Regions from separate parts of the Exiguobacterium sp. R-17 genome, predicted to be linked through region 1. Evidence: a T-box and tRNA genes for the amino acid it is inferred to sense, from the RefSeq annotation. Region 1 holds a T-box; the other holds one or more tRNA genes.
The links. The T-box of region 1 lies ahead of tyrS (tyrosine--tRNA ligase). A T-box ahead of a tRNA ligase gene usually reads a tRNA of that ligase, here a tRNA-Tyr.
Positions count from the first base shown of each region.

Region 1 (9,805 bases):
CGGTAATCCCACACTGATAGTCCACTCCCTTTTAAGTCCCAATGCCAATAATATTCAGTCGTTAGAATTAAATAATGTTCCATGGCAGGATCTAGCATGGAGATTTCAAGCAATTTTTTACCAATCTGTTGTCCGCGGAACCGAGAGGAGACTTCAATCGCCCCGAGTTCCAAGATGTACGGATTGTTTCCCTCACTCCATGTTTCATAAGGATCAGGATATAAGTAAGTCACATAACCGATGATTTCCGTTCCTTGACGAGCAACGATGATCCGTCCTTCTTCAAGGTCCGCAATCTCAACGAGCGCTTGATGTTGTTCAGCGGGTGGACGAAAAGCCGTTAACCCTGAATCGAGTGTATACGTTGCTAGTGTTTGACTCGGTACGGGACCTTCGATGTCAACAGGACCGAGTGATGTTTCATGCGTCCGATGATTGAATTGTTTTTCAAACATGTAAGCGTCACCACCTTCCTATTCATTATAGACGAAAGCGCTTGAGTAAAGAGAGGGATTTTTTAACAAATTGACGGCAAATGGATTGAACTGACGGATAACTAGCTTATAATAAAGAGGAAAACATAGAAGGGGAGGAACGAGACATGAAAGTTTTGAAAGCGCTTCCGGGGAAGCATTGGTTAGCAGAGTATGATGAAACGAACACGTACGACTGGAAAGATGCTGAGCAGTACTTTTCATGGGCGACAACGGGGAAAGTCAACATGGCCTATGAAGCAATCGACCGCCACGCTGAAGGCGAGCGGGCGAACAAGGATGCGCTGATCTATTTCGATGGAATGACGGAACAACGATTCACCTATGCAGACATGAAACGATTGACGAATAAAGCGGCAAACGTATTAGTCGATGCAGGAGTCAAAACGGGTGACCGGATTTTCATCTTCATGCCACGCTCACCAGAACTGTACTTTGCCCTACTTGGTGCACTGAAAGTAGGGGCGATCGTCGGTCCGTTGTTTGAAGCATTCATGGAACAAGCTGTTCGTGATCGTTTAGTTGATTCTGAAGCGAAGCTACTCGTGACAACGAAAGCGTTGCTCCCGCGTGTTCCAGTTGGGGAACTGGAATCACTTGAAAAAGTAGTACTCGTTGATGAAGGCGTTGAAGAATCAGAAACATTACTTGATTTCCGAAAAGCGTTCAAGCAAGCATCCGATGTATTCGAACCGGTCTGGTTGGATCGTGAAGACGGATTGATCTTGCACTATACTTCAGGATCGACAGGGAAGCCAAAAGGTGTCCTCCATGTTCAAAATGCGATGATTCAGCATTTAATGACAGGACGTTGGGTACTCGATCTACAAGAAGACGATGTCTACTGGTGCACGGCTGATCCAGGGTGGGTCACAGGAACAAGTTACGGTATCTTCGCACCGTTCTTAAATGGGGCAACGAACGTAGTTGTCGGTGGACGTTTCAATCCAGATTTCTGGTATAGTGTTATCGAGAAGTATGACGTAACGGTCTGGTATAGCGCGCCAACTGCTTTCCGGATGTTAATGGGAGCGGGGGCGGACGTCGCGAATCACCATGATCTTTCAAGTCTTCGTCATGTGTTGTCTGTCGGAGAACCATTGAATCCAGAAGTTATTCGTTGGGGAAAAGAAGCATTTGACCAACGCATTCATGATACATGGTGGATGACAGAAACGGGCGCGATGATGATTTGTAACTACAAGTCGATGGACATTAAACCGGGATCGATGGGGAAACCAATTCCAGGAACCCAAGCTGCGATCATTGATGATCAAGGAAACGAGTTACCACCGTTCCGGATGGGTAACCTTGCCTTGAAAACACCGTGGCCATCGATGATGCGTCAAATTTGGAACAATCCACAAAAATATGAATCCTATTTCTTTAAAGGATGGTATGTGTCAGGCGATTCTGCCTATATGGACGATGAAGGCTATTTCTGGTTCCAGGGGCGTGTCGATGACGTCATCATGACGGCTGGAGAACGGGTCGGTCCGTTTGAAGTTGAAAGCCGTCTCGTTGAGCACCCAGCAGTCGCGGAAGCCGGAGTCATCGGGAAACCAGACCCGGTGCGAGGCGAAATCATTAAGGCATTCATTGCCTTACGTGATGGTTATGAGCCAACGGATGAATTAAAACAAGAAATCCAAGCATTCGTCAAGGAAGGTCTAGCTGCTCACGCGGCCCCAAGAGAAATTGATTTCCGAGATAAGTTGCCGAAGACACGAAGTGGTAAAATCATGCGCCGTGTCCTGAAAGCATGGGAGTTGAACTTGGAAACGGGCGATTTATCGACGATGGAGGATTGAACATGAAAAAAGGATGAATCACCGAAACAGGTGATTCATCCTTTTTGTTAGTTTTCAGAAGCAGCATCTTTTTTCTTTTCATCTTGTTTCTTTTGTTGCTCTTGCTGTTTCTTCGCATCTGCCTCTTTTTTCTTAGCGTCCGCTTCGGCTTTCTTTTTTGCATCGGCTTCAGCTTTTGCTTTTGCATCAGCTTCGGCTTTTGCGTCGGCTTTTGCTTTTGCATCCGCTTCGGCTTTTGCATCCGCTTCGGCTTTTGCTTTTGCATCGGCAGCACGTTTTGCGTCATCTGCTGCTTTTTTCTTTGCCTCAGCATCTGCTTTTTCTTTAGCTTGATCTTGTTGTTTTTGTTGATCTTCTTTTTTCTGTGCGTCTGCCTCTTTTTTCTTTTCTTCTACTTCTTTCTTTTTCTTCGCTTCGGCTTTTTTCTTTGCTTCTTCGGCTTTTTTCTTCTTATCTTCTTCTTTGAAGCGACCACTGTTTTGGAAGTCATTTGCTGTTACAGAAGATGGTTGCGTGAAGCGGGCGCCAGATTTGAAGTAACTGCTGTTCGCACCATACGATGCATTCGCCATCTGTGACCAGAGCGTTTGCGTACGTTGGTAGTACGTTGACGGACCGATGAGTGAGTTGTTCTGGTCGTGTCCTGTCCAGACGGCAAGGGTTACACCAGGAGTAGAACCAACAAGATAAGAGTCTTTGACATCGTTGGTCGTACCCGTCTTACCGGCCCAATCTCCCGGTACGTTCAATCTAGCTTTAGCGAACGTCGCTGTACCTTTCGTGAAGACACCACGCATCATATCAAGTGTCAGGTAAGCTGTTCGTGGTTCATAGATCCGTTTTTTCTTCGGTTTTGCTTTATAGATATCTTTTCCGTCTTTCGTGATTTTCGAGATGATGTACGGTTGGACGAATTCACCATAGTTGGCAAGTGTCGCGTAAGCACCTGCAAGTTCGACAGGTGTGATTTCCATCGTTCCGAGTGCCGCAGAAGGGGCATAACGGATCGCATCAGGTACTTCAACTCCCATATCGACGAGTTTTTGAATCGAATTCGACATGTTCATCTTCTCGTAAATCTTAACGGCCGGTACGTTCAATGATAGTTCTAATGCCGTACGAACCGTTACATTACCACGGTAACGTCCACCTTCGTTCTTGATCGGACGATCGCCAGGTTGACGTGGTACAGTCTGGTAGTAGTACTCTTCATCATTAACGGTAGACCCTGGTGTGATCAAGCGATTTTCAATCCCGTTCGAGTAAACGAGGATTGGTTTTGCCGTTGACCCGATTTGACGTTTGGCTTGGAATGCCCGGTTGAAATCGTCAGCTTTTCCATCCATATACCGTCCGCCGACGAATCCGAGGATACGTCCCGTTTCATTTTGAACCATGACTGCTGCTGTTTCTTCTGGATCCTGTTTCGAAACGCTTTTTTTCGTTTTTGGATCGACGACTTGTTTGTATTGCATGCTTCCTGGGAAGTTCGCACTGTTCTTCGCAGGTTGTTGCATCGCTTCATGAATTTTTTTATCAAGTGTCAAGTGAACTTTGTAGCCGCCTTGGCGCAGTGCAACAAGTGCTTGATCTTGATAGTTGGCACGCACTTCTGCCAGTTCAGACGGTTTCACTTCATCTTCTTTCACGCCATCTTGTTTCATCAGATACTTCGTCATGATTTTCGTCGCTTCACGTTCGGCTAAATCGTAGACATACGGATACGTATCACGAGAACGTTTTGATTGTTTCGCGAAATCTTTCGTAATATCATGCTTGATTGCTTTTTCGTACTGTTCCTTCGTGATGTTTTTTGCGACATACATCCGCTTCAATACTGTTTTCATCCGGTTGACGCTTGGCGTCAAGTCCTTTTTGACAACGCCACCTTGAAGGTAAGGGGTGTAGTAATAAGGGTTTTTAGGAATCCCAGCGAGAAAAGCTGCTTGTGGTAACGTCAGTTTTTTCGCGGATTTGTTGAAAACTCCTTGTGATGCAGCCTCGATCCCAGCGATGTTACGACCGAGTGAATTGCGACCGAATGAGACGACATTCAAGTACGCTTGTAAAATTTCATCTTTTGACATCGCGTTTTCAAGGCGCAATGCTAAAAGAATTTCTTTCGCTTTCCGTTCGAATGAGACTTCGTTCGTCAAGATTTGGTTTTTGATTAATTGTTGTGTTAGCGTACTTCCGCCTGTGCGCGACGCAGAATTCGTTAGTTCTTGTAGAACTGCTCGTAATGTCGCTTTTGGAACGACACCATCGTGTTGATAGAAGTCTACATCTTCCGTTGATAAAAGCGCATCGATCAAGTAAGGAGAAATCTTCTTGATATCGACAGGCTGACGTTCTTCATCTGTTGAGATGTTCGTCAGCTTTTCACCACTTCCCCAATAAATTTGGCTTGTGACGGCATAGCTGTTGACTTGTTGTTTCATCTCAGTCAATGGTGGTGCTTTTGTGTCCTTGACGAGCGAAGCGAAATAGCCGCCCGCTGCACCAACAGAAAAACTACCGACGAGTAAGACAGCTATGATGAGGAACAAAATGATGTTCCATGAAACATCATATGTGATATTTGACCAGTGCCGAACGGCTTTCGTCCGGGGATGATTCCAAAACTTGAACCAGTTCTCGCGCATAAATGATCTCCTTTGCATCTTAAACTTAGGTGTAAATTAATATTAAATCACAGATAGACGTATTATACCATAAATCTACTAATGAAATCGGACTTGACAGCGGATTCGCCTTCGACGTATCATGAAACCATCTTATTTTCGTATATTGCGCTAAACCATGATCGGAATATAGTAGTAAGTCACTCCCTGTGACAGAGACCTAGTGGTGCTGCGAACTAGGACACAGTGAACTTATGAATTACGCTTCCAGGAGTTTCTTGAGAAATCAAGCGGTCCGTCCCGTTATCGACGAACCAAGTGGTCCTTTTACACAAAAGGACAATTAGGGTGGTACCACGGAATATTCCGTCCCTTCGTTTTAGACGAAGGGACGGTTTTTTTTGTTAATAGTGAACTTTAGGAGGAGAAACAATGACGTTATTAGAGGATTTAGAATTTCGCGGGTTAATTAACCAAATGACAGATGAAGAAGGGCTGAAAACATTACTCGAGAATCCGACGACGCTTTACACAGGCTTCGATCCAACAGCAGATTCACTTCACATCGGACACTTGTTGCCGATTTTAGTCTTAAAACGATTCCAACAAGCGGGTCACCATGTCGTAGGTCTCGTTGGAGGGGCAACTGGGATGATTGGGGATCCGAGTGGTCGTGCAACGGAACGGTCATTGAACACATCGGATATCGTCGAAGAGTTCGCGAATCGGATTAAAGATCAACTGTCACGTTTCTTACCACTTGAAGGTGAAAACCCGGTCACGATCGCCAATAACTTAGACTGGACGAAAGATTTGACAATCATCGATTTCTTACGTGATATCGGAAAACACTTCCCGGTCAGCTACATGCTTGCGAAGGACTCTGTTGATTCACGTCTTCAAAACGGTATCTCATTCACTGAGTTCTCATACATGTTACTTCAATCGTTTGACTTCTTGAAACTTTACGAAGACAAAGGATGCCGTCTTCAAGTAGGAGGTAGTGATCAGTGGGGGAACATCACAGCAGGAATGGAGCTGATTCGTCGTGCTGGTCATGAAGAAAAAGCATTTGGATTGACAGTACCGCTCGTTACGAAAGCGGATGGTCAGAAATTCGGTAAGACAGCAGGTGGTGCGGTCTGGTTAGATGCTGATAAAACGTCACCGTACGAGTTCTACCAGTTCTGGTTCAATGTAGACGATCTCGACGTCATCAAGTTCTTGAAATACTTCACGTTCTTGACGCACGAAGAACTCGATGCACTTGCAGAAGAAGTCAAGGCAGCACCAGAGAAGCGCGTCGCACAACGTCGTCTTGCAGAAGAAATGACGGTTCTCGTCCACGGTGAAGAAGGTCTGACACAAGCACAACGTATTACGACGGCACTCTTTAGCGGAGATATTAAATCGTTGCAAGTCGAAGATATCGAAGATGCCTTCAAAGGCATGCCACGCTTTACACTCGGCGAATCAAACAACCTCGTCGACGTGCTCGTTGAGGCGAAGATTAGTCCGTCAAAACGTCAGGCACGTGAAGACGTCACGAACGGTGCGATCTACCTCAACGGAGAACGCGAGCAAGACTTAACGAAAGAAATCACTGAATCAGATGCAATCGGTCGCTTTACGATCGTACGTCGCGGAAAGAAAAAATACTTCGTCGTCGAGCATGCTTGATGATAAACGAAACGCTCCCTGCACATAGATGCAGAGAGCGTTTTTTAAGCTGTCCGGAATAAGCGAAGTGGCAACAAACGAACGGCGATCGTCGTGGCAATGACGGCCTTGATCGTATCCCATAGGATGAAGGGGTAGTTGATCGCAAAAGCATCTTTGAACGACAGATCGAGTACAGCCATCAGACCAAATGTTCCAAGCAAGTAGACTAAACCAAGTCCGAAGACGATCATCCCGATGAAGAGGGGGACGAAACGACGTGTTTTTTCAGCGATGAGACCGATGAAGAATCCGGCAATCGGAAAGGCGATCAAATACCCAACAGTTGGTCCGACGAATGGAGCAAGTCCACCTTTTCCGCCGAGAACAGGGAGACCAGCAGCTGCGAGCAATAAGAAGATCAAGACAGCAAGTCCACCGCGTTTTCCACCGAGAATGGCACTGACCGTCATGATTGCGAGCATCTGAAGTGTGATCGGAACGGCGCCGACCAGTTGGATCTGCGGCAAAGAGCTGACGGCTGCGATGATGGCAGCACCAAGGGCGATGAACGTTAAATCTCTTGTTTTCATGAATAAAGTCCTCTTTTCTATTTGTGTTAACTATGTATGTTTATAGGTTAACACAAATAAATAATTGGCGTCACTCTTTTTTTAAGACCAGGTATACATTTTCATGATATGTACAAAAAAAGCACCCACCGAAGTGAGTGCTGGAACAATCGATTAACGTGAGTAGTACTCGACGACGAGTTGTTCTTGGATTTGATCGTTCAATTCAGAACGCTCAGGAAGACGGACGAACGTTCCTTCGAGCTTCTCAGCATCGAAAGTAACGAAGTCTTTAGTTGCTGGAGCAACTTCGAGTGCTTCTTTGATAACGACAAAGTTCTTCGATTTTTCGCGAACTGAGATCGTTTGACCTGGTTTCACGCGGAACGACGGGATGTCGACGCGAGCGCCATCAACTTGGATGTGACCGTGGTTGACGAGCTGACGAGCAGCACGACGTGTACGAGCCATACCCATACGGTAAACGACGTTATCAAGACGTGTTTCAAGTAAGAACATGAAGTTCTCACCGTGAATACCAGGCATTTTGCCAGCATCGTTGAACATACGGTTGAATTGGCGTTCGTTTACTCCGTACATGTGACGAAGCGTTTGCTTCGCTTGAAGTTGAAGACCGTACTCAGACATTTTACGACGGCTGTTACCGTGTTGTCCTGGAGCGTACGGACGTTTTGCGATTTCTTTTCCTGTTTCAGTAAGTGAGATACCGAGACGACGTGAAAGTTTCCAAGCTGGACCTGTATAGCGAGCCATAATAAGACTCCTCCTTAGTGTTCGTTATTATTTGCATAAAAATAATAACGCCATCAAACCCACGTTACGCCCATTTCATGATGTGGCACCCTCGCTTGATAGCAAAGTTACACGATGCCCCTCCGGTTATTCACCGAGTCATGAAATGTGATACGTAAGCGGTTTGACCGCTATCGTTATCATTTCTGCACTTTTACAAGTATACGGTGTGGACAATCGACTGTCAATCAGAATTACAGATGACGAAGTAGTGTTGTACAGAATGCTTCTAAACCAGCTTGGTCGACTTCATCGAAACGGTTGAATTCTGGGCTGTCGATATCGAGGACGCCGATCGTTTGTCCGTCTTTGACGAGTGGAATGACGATTTCAGAATTCGATGCCGCGTCACATGCGATATGACCTGGGAATTGATGAACGTCTTCGATCCGTTGTGTCGTTTGTTCTGTTGCGGACGTTCCGCAAACACCACGACCGAATGGAATACGGACGCATGCTGGAAGTCCTTGGAATGGTCCGAGGACGAGTTGGTTTTGCTCGGTATCCGTCAAATAGAAGCCGACCCAGTTGATACGGTCGAGGAATTGGTTGAGTAACGCGCTCGCATTCGATAAGTTCGCGACTTGATTGTCTTCTCCCATTAATAACGCATCGAGTTGTTTTGACAGCATGTCATATTGTTTCGTCCGGTCACCTTCATATGTCTTTGTTTCGAACATAATAAAATTCCTCCCGTGAAAAGCGTATTTTTTTTAGTTTAACGAGTTTTCGTGTAGCTGACAAACAATTGATTTTTGGACAAAGGATTCAAAACAGCGGAAGAAATCAGGAAAAGCCTCTGTAAATCTATGCAAAACGGTTGCGCTATACTATTATAAGGATAAGATTATTGCGATTTAGAGAAAATCTAAAGTCGTACGACAGAGTGGAGGTCGTGACAAATGTGGGCATGGGTGATCGGAGTCATCGTCATCGTATTACTCGTCATGCTATTCAGCATGATCAGTCGAAAAAAATACTACACGAAAATCGATGAACTTGATATGCGCAAACAAGGCATCGTCAGTGCATCGATTCCAAAGGAGTTGCAGGACTTAAAGCAACTACCGATGGCGGGTGAGACGGAGACGAAGTTCAGCTCCTGGCATCAAGCGTGGGAAGAGTTGTTAACGGTCCACGTCGCCCAAATCGATGAAACCCTTTACCGAGCGGAAGAAGCGCTCGATAAATACCGGTTCATCGCCGTCAAGAATGACCTTGAAGTAACGGAACAATTGATTGCGGAACTCGAAGGATTGATCGATGAGATGCTCGTCGAGATGTCGACGTTCAAAACGAATCAATCGGTTCTAGCAGAGTTGAAAGCGCAAGGGGAAGCTGATTCTGGGCAAGTTCGGAAATCGTTATTGATCCAAGCGAACTCATTCGGTCCGGCGCTCGCGCGTCTGGAAGAACGAAGTGAACAAATCAACGCGCACTGGAATGAGATGTGTCAATACGAAGCTTCGGGTGAAGTGACGAAGGCTTACGAAACAAGCTTGTTGCTTGAGCAAGAAGTAGCGACGACGCGTCAGCTTGTTGAACTCGTGCCGAAACAATGGAAGATTCTCGCACATGAATTGCGTCAACGGATTGATCAGCTCGGAGCGGGTTATAAGGAAATGTCGTTAGATGGGTATCCGCTTGAACCACTCGGTCTTCAATCCGAGATCAAACGGTTCGAGGAACAACGTCTGAGCCTTTCTGAAAAAATCGAGATGCTTGAAGTCGATGGTTTAGAAGAAGCGATTCAACAGTTATCAGCCGACGTTGATCAAATGTATGATACGTTCCGTCGTGAAGTTGATGCACGTCATCAAGTGAAAAAAGAA
Region 1 covers NZ_CP184372.1:2,215,908-2,225,712, reverse strand. Annotated here, with positions in the region: gene ACN9MT_RS11775 (GNAT family N-acetyltransferase) at 1-455, opposite strand, end outside; gene acsA (acetate--CoA ligase) at 602-2,305, shown strand; gene ACN9MT_RS11765 (transglycosylase domain-containing protein) at 2,353-4,950, opposite strand; T-box leader at 5,099-5,306, shown strand; gene tyrS (tyrosine--tRNA ligase) at 5,362-6,609, shown strand; gene ACN9MT_RS11755 (biotin transporter BioY) at 6,654-7,181, opposite strand; gene rpsD (30S ribosomal protein S4) at 7,335-7,934, opposite strand; gene ACN9MT_RS11745 (GAF domain-containing protein) at 8,168-8,653, opposite strand; gene ezrA (septation ring formation regulator EzrA) at 8,876-9,805, shown strand, end outside.

Region 2 (9,805 bases), 940 kb from region 1:
CCAGTAAACGGCGGCCGTAACTATAACGGTCCTAAGGTAGCGAAATTCCTTGTCGGGTAAGTTCCGACCCGCACGAAAGGCGTAACGATTTGGGCACTGTCTCAACGAGAGACCCGGTGAAATCATAGTACCTGTGAAGATGCAGGTTACCCGCGACAGGACGGAAAGACCCCATGGAGCTTTACTACAGCCTGATATTGAGGCTTTGTGCATGATGTACAGGATAGGCGGGAGACGTTGAGCCCGGAGCGCCAGCTTCGGAGGAGTCACCCTTGGGATACCGCCCTTCATGCATAGAGTCTCTAACTCGCAGCCGTCATCCGGCTGGAGGACCGTGTCAGGCGGGTAGTTTGACTGGGGCGGTCGCCTCCTAAACAGTAACGGAGGCGCCCAAAGGTTCCCTCAGAATGGTTGGAAATCATTCGTAGAGCGCAAAGGCAGAAGGGAGCTTGACTGCGAGACCTACAAGTCGAGCAGGGACGAAAGTCGGGCTTAGTGATCCGGTGGTTCCGCATGGAAGGGCCATCGCTCAACGGATAAAAGCTACCCTGGGGATAACAGGCTGATCTCCCCCAAGAGTCCACATCGACGGGGAGGTTTGGCACCTCGATGTCGGCTCATCGCATCCTGGGGCTGGAGTAGGTCCCAAGGGTTGGGCTGTTCGCCCATTAAAGCGGTACGCGAGCTGGGTTCAGAACGTCGTGAGACAGTTCGGTCCCTATCCGTCGTGGGCGCAGGAAATTTGAGGAGAGCTGTCCTTAGTACGAGAGGACCGGGATGGACGCACCGCTGGTGTACCAGTTGTTCCGCCAGGAGCATCGCTGGGTAGCTACGTGCGGACGGGATAAATGCTGAAAGCATCTAAGCATGAAGCCCCCTCCAAGATGAGATTTCCCTTTGAGTAATCAAGAAAGACCCCTCAGAGACGATGAGGTAGATAGGTCACGGGTGGAAGCATGGCGACATGTGGAGCTGAGTGATACTAATCGGTCGAGGCCTTGTTCTAGCAGATGCTTGTTGATGACTTCAGTTTTGAGGGCGCGAGCCCGATCGTCTGGTGACGATAGCCAAGTGGTCACACCCGTTCCCATGCCGAACACGGAAGTTAAGCACTTGAACGCCGAAAGTAGTTGGGGGCTTCCCCCTGTGAGGATAGGACGTTGCCAGGCATTTAATTTATTCCGCAATAGCTCAGTGGTAGAGCAACCGGCTGTTAACCGGTAGGTCGTAGGTTCAAATCCTACTTGCGGAGCCAATGGCCCGTTGGTCAAGCGGTTAAGACACCGCCCTTTCACGGCGGTAACACGGGTTCGAATCCCGTACGGGTCACCATTATACTTTTTGTGCCGGTGTAGCTCAGCTGGTAGAGCAACTGACTTGTAATCAGTAGGTCGCGGGTTCGACTCCTGTTGCCGGCACTGTTTTTTCTCAATTGTATAAGTTTCCTAGACAAACTGGGGGGGTAGCGAAGTGGCTAAACGCGGCGGACTGTAAATCCGCTCCCTCGGGTTCGGCGGTTCGAATCCGCCCCCCCCCACCATGTCGAGCCATTAGCTCAGTTGGTAGAGCATCTGACTTTTAATCAGAGGGTCGCAGGTTCGAATCCTGCATGGCTCATTTCTTGCGGAAGTAGTTCAGTGGTAGAATACGACCTTGCCAAGGTCGGGGTCGCGGGTTCGAATCCCGTCTTCCGCTTTTTCTTTTGGGGCCTTAGCTCAGCTGGGAGAGCGCCTGCCTTGCACGCAGGAGGTCAGCGGTTCGATCCCGCTAGGCTCCACCAATTTTATTTAAAGATCTTAAGCGAGTTTCGTTCGTCTTAAGTTTTTTTTATATGAAATGCCAAGCATAACCAGAGTACGTACGCAAGAACACCGTGATTCCCTTCACGGTGTTTTTTTGTATATTCATGCGTTTTTTTGTTGAGTTGAACCACTTGTTTGTTACCGCTTACAATATATGTAGAAGTGACTATGACATAGGGGGAATATCGTATGAACATCGCGTATATCAGCGTACCGTACCGTTATGGACAAGGAAAGCCGGGCACTGAACACGGACCTGCTGCTGTCGAAAAAGCGGGTCTACTAGCGACACTCGAAGCATGGGGACAAGAAGCAGTACGCTACGGGGAAGCGGCTGTCTTATCCGAGGATGCGGTCCGAGAAGAAGATCCAAAGCTAAAGCGTCTTGAAGGCGTCGTCCACACGACGAATGACTTGCATCTGATTGTTCGCGATGCGTTATCAGAGCAACGCTTTCCGTTGTTAGTTGGTGGTGATCACAGCATGGCGATCGGAACGATTGCGGGGTTACGTCAGACTGTACCACGTCTTGGCGTCATCTGGTTCGATGCACACGGTGACTTGAATACACCGGAAACATCACCGTCTGGCAACATCCACGGTATGCCGCTCGCTGTAGCCCTTGGGGAAGGACATCAGCGTTTAACGGAAGTAGGAGGAACAGACGTTAAATTGCAACCGGAACATCTCGTCTTCATCGGATTACGTGACGTTGATCCAGGCGAACAAGAACTGATTGATCGTCTTGGTATTCGTGTGTATGATATGGAAGCGATCCGAACACGGGGAATGGACGCGATCATGGAAGAAGCGATTGCCTATTTGAAGGAAACAACGGATGCGTTCTATCTTAGTTTCGATATGGATGGTCTCGATCCCTCACTCGTCGTCGGTACAGGAACACGTGTCGCCGATGGTATCTTCTTAGAAGATGCGAAGACTGTATTAAAGCATTGTGCGGTAGCAGAAGACTTCATTGCAGCTGAATTCGTTGAAGTGAATCCGTTACTTGAAGAAGGAAACGGAACAGCAGAACTTGCGAATGAACTGATCGGAGATCTACTTTTGGCAATGGAAACACATCGCTTAGTAAAATAATGGATGAAACTTGAACTCTTTTCATCGGGGTTCAAGTTTTTTTTGTTACAATTTAAAAGGAGATGAAACATTTATCGGTCGACTTCGTATAAGAGATTGACCGCATAGAGCGGGGGGTATTCAAAGTGGAAGAAACGACACTGCGCTTAATTGAGCGAGTGAAACAGGGAGACCGCGATGCTTTTGCGGCACTTGTTGATCTATATAAGGAAGGTGCCTTTCTTGTGGCTTTCCGCGTCTTGCGCGATCGAATGGAAGCGGAGGATGCGACACAAGAAGCCTTCATCCGTGTATTTACGAAGATTGATTCGTATAATGCACAATGGAAGTTCCGGACTTGGTTGTACCGAATCGTCACGAACGTATCGATTGACCGATTACGGAAAAAGAAACCTGACTATTCTCTTGATGCTGAGATGTCAGGTACTGAAGGACTGACATTGTATTCACAACTCGAGAGCAAGGACACCTTGCCGGAGGACCAAGTGGTCGATAACGAGCAACGAAGTGAAGTCGGGGATGCGATTGCAGCTTTACCAGAAAAATACCGCGTCCCACTCGTCCTGAAATATATAGAGGATCTTTCACTAAAGGAAATCAGTGAAATGATCGAATTACCTGTCGCTACTGTCAAAACTAGAATTCATCGTGGACGGGAAGCGCTGAAGAAGCATTTTGCCAAACGATGAGAAGGAGGAACTCACCATGTCACGAGAGCATGTACATGAACGGATTCAGGATTATTTAGATCAAAACCAACCACCTGAGGAATTCGAGCGATTGGAAGCAGAGTTACGGGAAGCGGACGCGATGGACGAGTTCGAAGAGTATCGGCTCCTTGATGCTCGGCTGCGTCAACTTCCAGCGCCTAAATTATCGGCAGATTTTACATCCCGCGTGCTGGCACAATTGCCCGACCAGGTGGATACGCCGAGCGCTGCCTTACTGCACCAACCGCAACCGTCCCGTTTTGGAGGGAAGATGAAGCAATACCCATTGCTCGCGGCAGCGGCTGTTTTCTTACTCTTGTCGGTCGGTAGCCTTGGTGGTTATATGGCACAGGAAGAACATGACTTATCTTATACGAATGCACCAGGCATCGTCGCTCAAAATGGTGAGGTCGTCGTGCCAAAAGGCGTCACGGTCGATCAAGATCTCTATGTTGAGGGCGGGAACGTCCGAATCGAAGGGAAAGTTAATGGCGACGTCATGACCGTTGACGGGAAAGCTTACACGGCGAGTGCCGGTAGCGTGACCGGAGAAATCAAGGAAATTGATCAATTATTCGAACGCGTTTGGTACGGAATCAAACGTCTATTTCAATAATCAGATGGGACGAGTCGAACTCGTCCCTTTGTGCTATAATGGAAACTGTTTAAATCAGATGAGTTAGGGGGCACGGTTGGTGAATTACTTCAGCTGGCAACCACTTCAATTTCAATTGTTGAAACTGGGAGAAAACGTACATTGGTACGATTATATTAATGATGTGATTGATATCGCGGTTGTGACGTTCGTTATTTACCGTCTCATGATCATCGTCAAAGGAACAAAAGCGGTCCAGCTCATTAAAGGGATTTCGGTCATTTTGATCAGTTGGTTCCTGAGTGGCTTTTTTGGACTCAAAACACTTCAATTCTTACTCAATCAAATTATCACCTATGGGTTACTGGGGATCATCATCATCTTCCAACCCGAACTCCGGCGTGGACTGGAACATTTAGGACGAACGAGTAAATTCTTCTCACGTAGTGCGATCAGTGATGAAGATGAACAAGTTCGAATCGTCGATGCGCTCGTATCGTCTGCCCAGTACATGTCAAAACGCCGTATCGGGGCACTCGTGACGATTGAACGTGAGACAGGACTGAGTGAATACGTAGAGACGGGCATTCCGCTTGGTTCACAAATCACGAGTCAGTTGCTGATCAACTTATTCATTCCGAATACACCATTACATGATGGTGCCGTCATCGTCCAGCAAGGCAAGTTAGCAGCCGCCGCTTGTTACTTACCGTTGTCAGAAAGTGCACATATCTCAAAAGAGCTTGGAACACGTCACCGCGCTGCAATCGGTGTCAGTGAAGTAACGGATAGTGTTACGCTCGTCGTCTCGGAAGAAACGGGTGGTGTCTCACTCGCCATCAATGGACGTCTGTACCGGGAACTCGATGAAGAATCCTTACGGACGAAGTTGCTTGAGACGATCGTTAAGGTCGAACAGACGAATACTTCCTTCTTGAACTGGATGGGGGCGAAAAAATAATGTTCGAAAAATGGTTCAATGAACGATGGTTTTTACGCATTGTTGCGGTCGTCTTAGCCGTCATGTTGTATTTGATGGTGGCAGGTTCGAATACGACAGGAAAGAGTGACGCCGCTAGTCTGTTGCCGATCGCAGGTCAAGGTTCGACGAAATTTGACGTGCCGGTCACGGTCCAGTATGATGAATCGCAGTGGGTCGCCTATAATATTCCAAATACGATGGAGGTAACCGTTAAAGGTCCATCGAGTAGCTTGACGATGCTTCGGCTTGTTCAGGATTTTGGGTTATCGATTGATTTAAAAGGACTTGACCCTGGCTATCATCGTGTCCGTGTCACAGCAACTGGCTTCGGAAAAGATGTCGAGGTGACGCCAAAACAGGAGACGATTGAAGTCTTCCTCGATAAGAAGATTACAAAGGAAGTACCGGTACAAGTCGCCTTACTCAATAAAAACAAAATCGCTGAAGGATATGTCGCTGGGGAAGCGCAACCGAATCAACAAACCGTTGAAGTTACGGGAGGCGCAGAGAAGTTACAGGCGATTTCAGCGATCCAAGTACCGATCGATGTAACTGGTCGGGCAGAGACGTTCAAAGAGACGTTCAATGCCAAAGCGACTGATGCGAACGGGAATACGATCAATGCATCTTATCAACCGGAGCAACTAGAAATCACAGTACCGATCTATAAGGAAAGTAAGACGGTACCGATCAATGTGCAGACAAAAGATGACGTCAAAAAAGGATATACCGTCGTCAAGATCGTTCCCGTTACGACGGAAGCTCGTCTATATGGAACAAAAGAAGAGTTAGAGCGTATCGGTTCTGTTGATACGGAAGCAGTCTCGCTCAAAGGATTGACGAAGACGACAGAAAAAACCGTCAAACTTGTTGAACCGGAAAATGCGACAGCGATGGATCCGACACAGGTCACCGTCAATATCGTTGTCGAAAAGGAAAATGCGAAGTCGACGACGGAAACCGTCGAGGATCGAGCGGAGAAAACAATTCCCGGTGTGACGGTCACGTTAAATGGGTTTGATGAATCGAAGTATACGATTGATTACAACCAAACGATTGATGTCGTTGTCCGTGGGAAAGAATCTGATTTAGCATCGATCGATGCGACGGATATCAAAGCGGTCATCGATGTGACGGGACTAAAAGAAGGAACGCACGGATTGCCGATTTCGTATCAGACGTCAAAAGCCTTTGATGTCCTGCGTCCGGATAATATGGATGTCACGCTAAAAGCTGTTCCGAGGACATCCGTTCCGACCAATTAAAACAAATTAGTGAAATGAGGAAATAACACATGGGTAAGTATTTTGGAACTGACGGCGTACGCGGCGTCGCAAACGTAGAATTGACACCGGAACTAGCATATCGCCTCGGTCGAACAGGTGGTTACGTGTTGACGAAACACGAAAGCACACGACCAAAAGTCTTGATTGGACGCGATACACGTGTTTCTGGTCAAATGCTTGAGAACGCACTCATCGCTGGTCTTTTATCAATCGGTGCAGAAGTCATGCGTCTTGGTGTCATCTCGACACCGGGTGTCGCTTATCTGACAAAAACGATGGATGCCACAGCGGGAGTCATGATTTCTGCATCGCACAATCCAGTTGAAGATAACGGAATCAAGTTCTTCGGTTCAGATGGCTTCAAGCTCGATGACGCAACTGAGCTTGAAATCGAAGCATTGCTCGATGAAGCAGAAGATACATTACCACGTCCAGCTGGAAAAGAGCTCGGTTTCGTTCACGATTACTACGAAGGTGCACAAAAATATCTTCATATGCTTCGCCAGACATCGGATGAAGATTTCTCAGGCATCCATGTCGCGATCGACGGCGCACACGGTGCGACGTCAAGCCTCGCACCACGTCTATTCGGTGACTTGGAAGCAGAAGTATCGACGATCGGTACAACTCCGAACGGACTCAACATCAATGATGGTGTCGGTTCGACACACCCAGAACATCTCGCTGCCTTCGTTAAGGAAAAAGGCGCAGATGTTGGTTTATCGTTTGATGGAGACGGCGACCGCTTGATTGCAGTCGATGAGAACGGTGATATCGTCGATGGCGATAAAATCATGTTCATTTGCGGAAAATACTTGAATGAACTTGGGCGTCTGAAAGACAACACGATCGTTGCAACGGTCATGAGTAACCTCGGCTTCCATAAAACTGTTGAAGAAAACGGGATGACGGCACTTCAGACAGCAGTCGGTGACCGTTATGTCGTCGAAGAAATGCGTAAGAACGACTACACGCTCGGTGGTGAACAGTCGGGGCATATCATCTTCATGGATTACTCAACGACAGGGGACGGCATGTTGTCAGGCGTCCAGTTGTTGCAAATCATGAAAGCGACAGGGAAAAAGTTATCGGAACTCGCAGCTGAGATGCCGATCTTCCCACAACGTCTCGTTAACATCCGTGTCTCAGACAAAAATGGTGCAATGAGCGGTCCTGCCGTGCAAGCGATCATTGCAGAAGTCGAAGCAGAGATGGCAGGCAACGGACGTATTCTCGTTCGTGCGTCAGGAACAGAACCACTCGTTCGTGTCATGGCAGAAGCCCCGACACAAGAAGCGTGTGATGCATACGTCGAGCGGATCGCGAACGTCGTTCGTGAGAACTACGCGTTACAAGAAAACTAAGCAGCCCGAAGCAGAGCGATTGCTCTGCTTCTTTTTTACAATTATTTTAGAAAAACAAATTGATATTTTTACAAAAAATAGGGATTATGCGTATTGAATAGAAAAATATCGGGAATAGTTACAAATACGTTACCTTTCTTGCTTTTTCAGATTAAAGTTCGTATGATGGTGAAGTCGGACAGAAACGGGGTCGGACAGAAACAAGAAGCGCCAGGGCTTTCTCCGTAGGACGAAAGCTGACGAGGTGGAGGTTTATCGAATGATTCGGCGGATGCCTCCCGGTACCAGATCCATACCGTAAATCGTTCTGAAATCGTCCAAGTGATTGGGCGGACAAACAGACCGATCGGGATCCTCTCAACAAGAGCCGTTTCCTCTTCAGGGAAATACTTGTAAATGGAGAGATGTAACATGTGCGGAATCGTAGGTATGATTGGACAGGTCAACACGAAAGAAATTTTATTAAAAGGTCTCGAGAAGCTCGAGTACCGCGGCTATGACTCGGCAGGTCTTGCGTTCGTCAACGACGGCGTCCAAGTCCACAAAGAAGTAGGCCGGATTGCTGCGCTACGCGAAGTCGTTCCTGCAGATGCAGACGGCACAGTCGGAATCGGACACACACGCTGGGCGACACACGGTGTCCCAAGCGTACCAAACGCGCACCCGCACCAAAGTGCGTCAACACGTTTCACACTCGTGCACAACGGTGTCATCGAGAACGATGAGCAGTTGAAGGCAGAATTGAATGTCGATCTCCTCAGCGACACGGATACAGAAGTCATCGTTCAGATGATCGAAAAGAACTTCAACGAGACAGGTGATGTCGCGGAAGCATTCCGTCAAACACTCCGCGTCTTGCACGGTTCGTATGCCCTCGCATTGATCGATGCTGAAAATCCAGACGTTTTGTACATTGCGAAAAACAAATCACCACTTCTCGTTGGTCTCGGTGACGGGACGTTCAACGTCGTCGCATCAGACGCAATGGCAATGTTACAAGTAACGGATCAATTCGTTGAGCTGCATGACGGTGAGATGATCATCTTGACGCGTGATAGCGTTACGATTCAAGATCTCGACGGTAACGTTCAAGAGCGTGAAGCATATACGGCTGAAATCGATGCATCAGATATCGAAAAAGGAACGTATGCGCACTACATGCTCAAAGAGATGGATGAGCAACCAGCTGTCATCCGGAACATCGTTCAACAATATCAAAATGAAGCAGGCGACATCACACTCGACCAATCGGTCCGTGATCTCGTACTCGGTCGTGACCGTGTCTACATCATCGGTTGCGGAACAAGCTATCATGCTGGTTTGATTGGGAAACAGTTGATTGAACAAATCGCAGGCATCCCGACAGAAGTGCACATCTCTTCTGAGTTCGGATACAACATGCCATTATTGACAGAGAAACCACTCTTCCTCTTCCTTTCACAATCAGGTGAAACAGCGGATAGCCGTGCGGTTCTCGTTGAAGCGAAGAAACTTGGTCACCCGGCACTGACGATCACGAACGTTCCAGGATCAACATTGTCACGTGAGGCGAACGCAACGTTGTTGCTCCACGCGGGTCCAGAAATCGCCGTTGCTTCAACAAAAGCGTATACAGCTCAAATCGCTGTCCTCGCTGTTCTTGCGTTTGACCTCGCTCAAGCGAAAGGGGTTGCTGTCAACTTCGATCTCATGAAGGAACTCGGTAAAATCTCAAGTGCGATGGAATCGGTCATGTCTCAAAAAGATCGTTTCCAAGAAATCGCGACAGAGTACTTGTCTGAATCACGTAACGCGTTCTTCATCGGTCGCGGACAAGATGCATACGTCGGGATGGAAGGTGCATTGAAACTCAAAGAGATCTCATATATCCAAGCAGAAGGATATGCGGGTGGAGAGCTCAAGCACGGTCCGATCGCTTTGATCGAAGATAACACACCGGTCATCGCACTCGTGACACAACCACACGTT
Region 2 covers NZ_CP184372.1:152,850-162,654, forward strand. Annotated here, with positions in the region: rRNA gene ACN9MT_RS00900 (23S ribosomal RNA) at 1-1,006, shown strand, start outside; rRNA gene rrf (5S ribosomal RNA) at 1,054-1,169, shown strand; tRNA gene ACN9MT_RS00910 (tRNA-Asn) at 1,181-1,255, shown strand; tRNA gene ACN9MT_RS00915 (tRNA-Glu) at 1,258-1,332, shown strand; tRNA gene ACN9MT_RS00920 (tRNA-Thr) at 1,346-1,418, shown strand; tRNA gene ACN9MT_RS00925 (tRNA-Tyr) at 1,457-1,540, shown strand; tRNA gene ACN9MT_RS00930 (tRNA-Lys) at 1,545-1,617, shown strand; tRNA gene ACN9MT_RS00935 (tRNA-Gly) at 1,624-1,695, shown strand; tRNA gene ACN9MT_RS00940 (tRNA-Ala) at 1,705-1,780, shown strand; gene rocF (arginase) at 1,992-2,900, shown strand; gene sigW (RNA polymerase sigma factor SigW) at 3,026-3,589, shown strand; gene ACN9MT_RS00955 (hypothetical protein) at 3,606-4,226, shown strand; gene cdaA (diadenylate cyclase CdaA) at 4,306-5,166, shown strand; gene ACN9MT_RS00965 (CdaR family protein) at 5,166-6,452, shown strand; gene glmM (phosphoglucosamine mutase) at 6,482-7,837, shown strand; gene glmS (glutamine--fructose-6-phosphate transaminase (isomerizing)) at 8,249-9,805, shown strand, end outside.
Region 2: it encodes a tRNA-Tyr, which carries the amino acid that the T-box ahead of tyrS (tyrosine--tRNA ligase) is inferred to sense. The anticodon was not compared.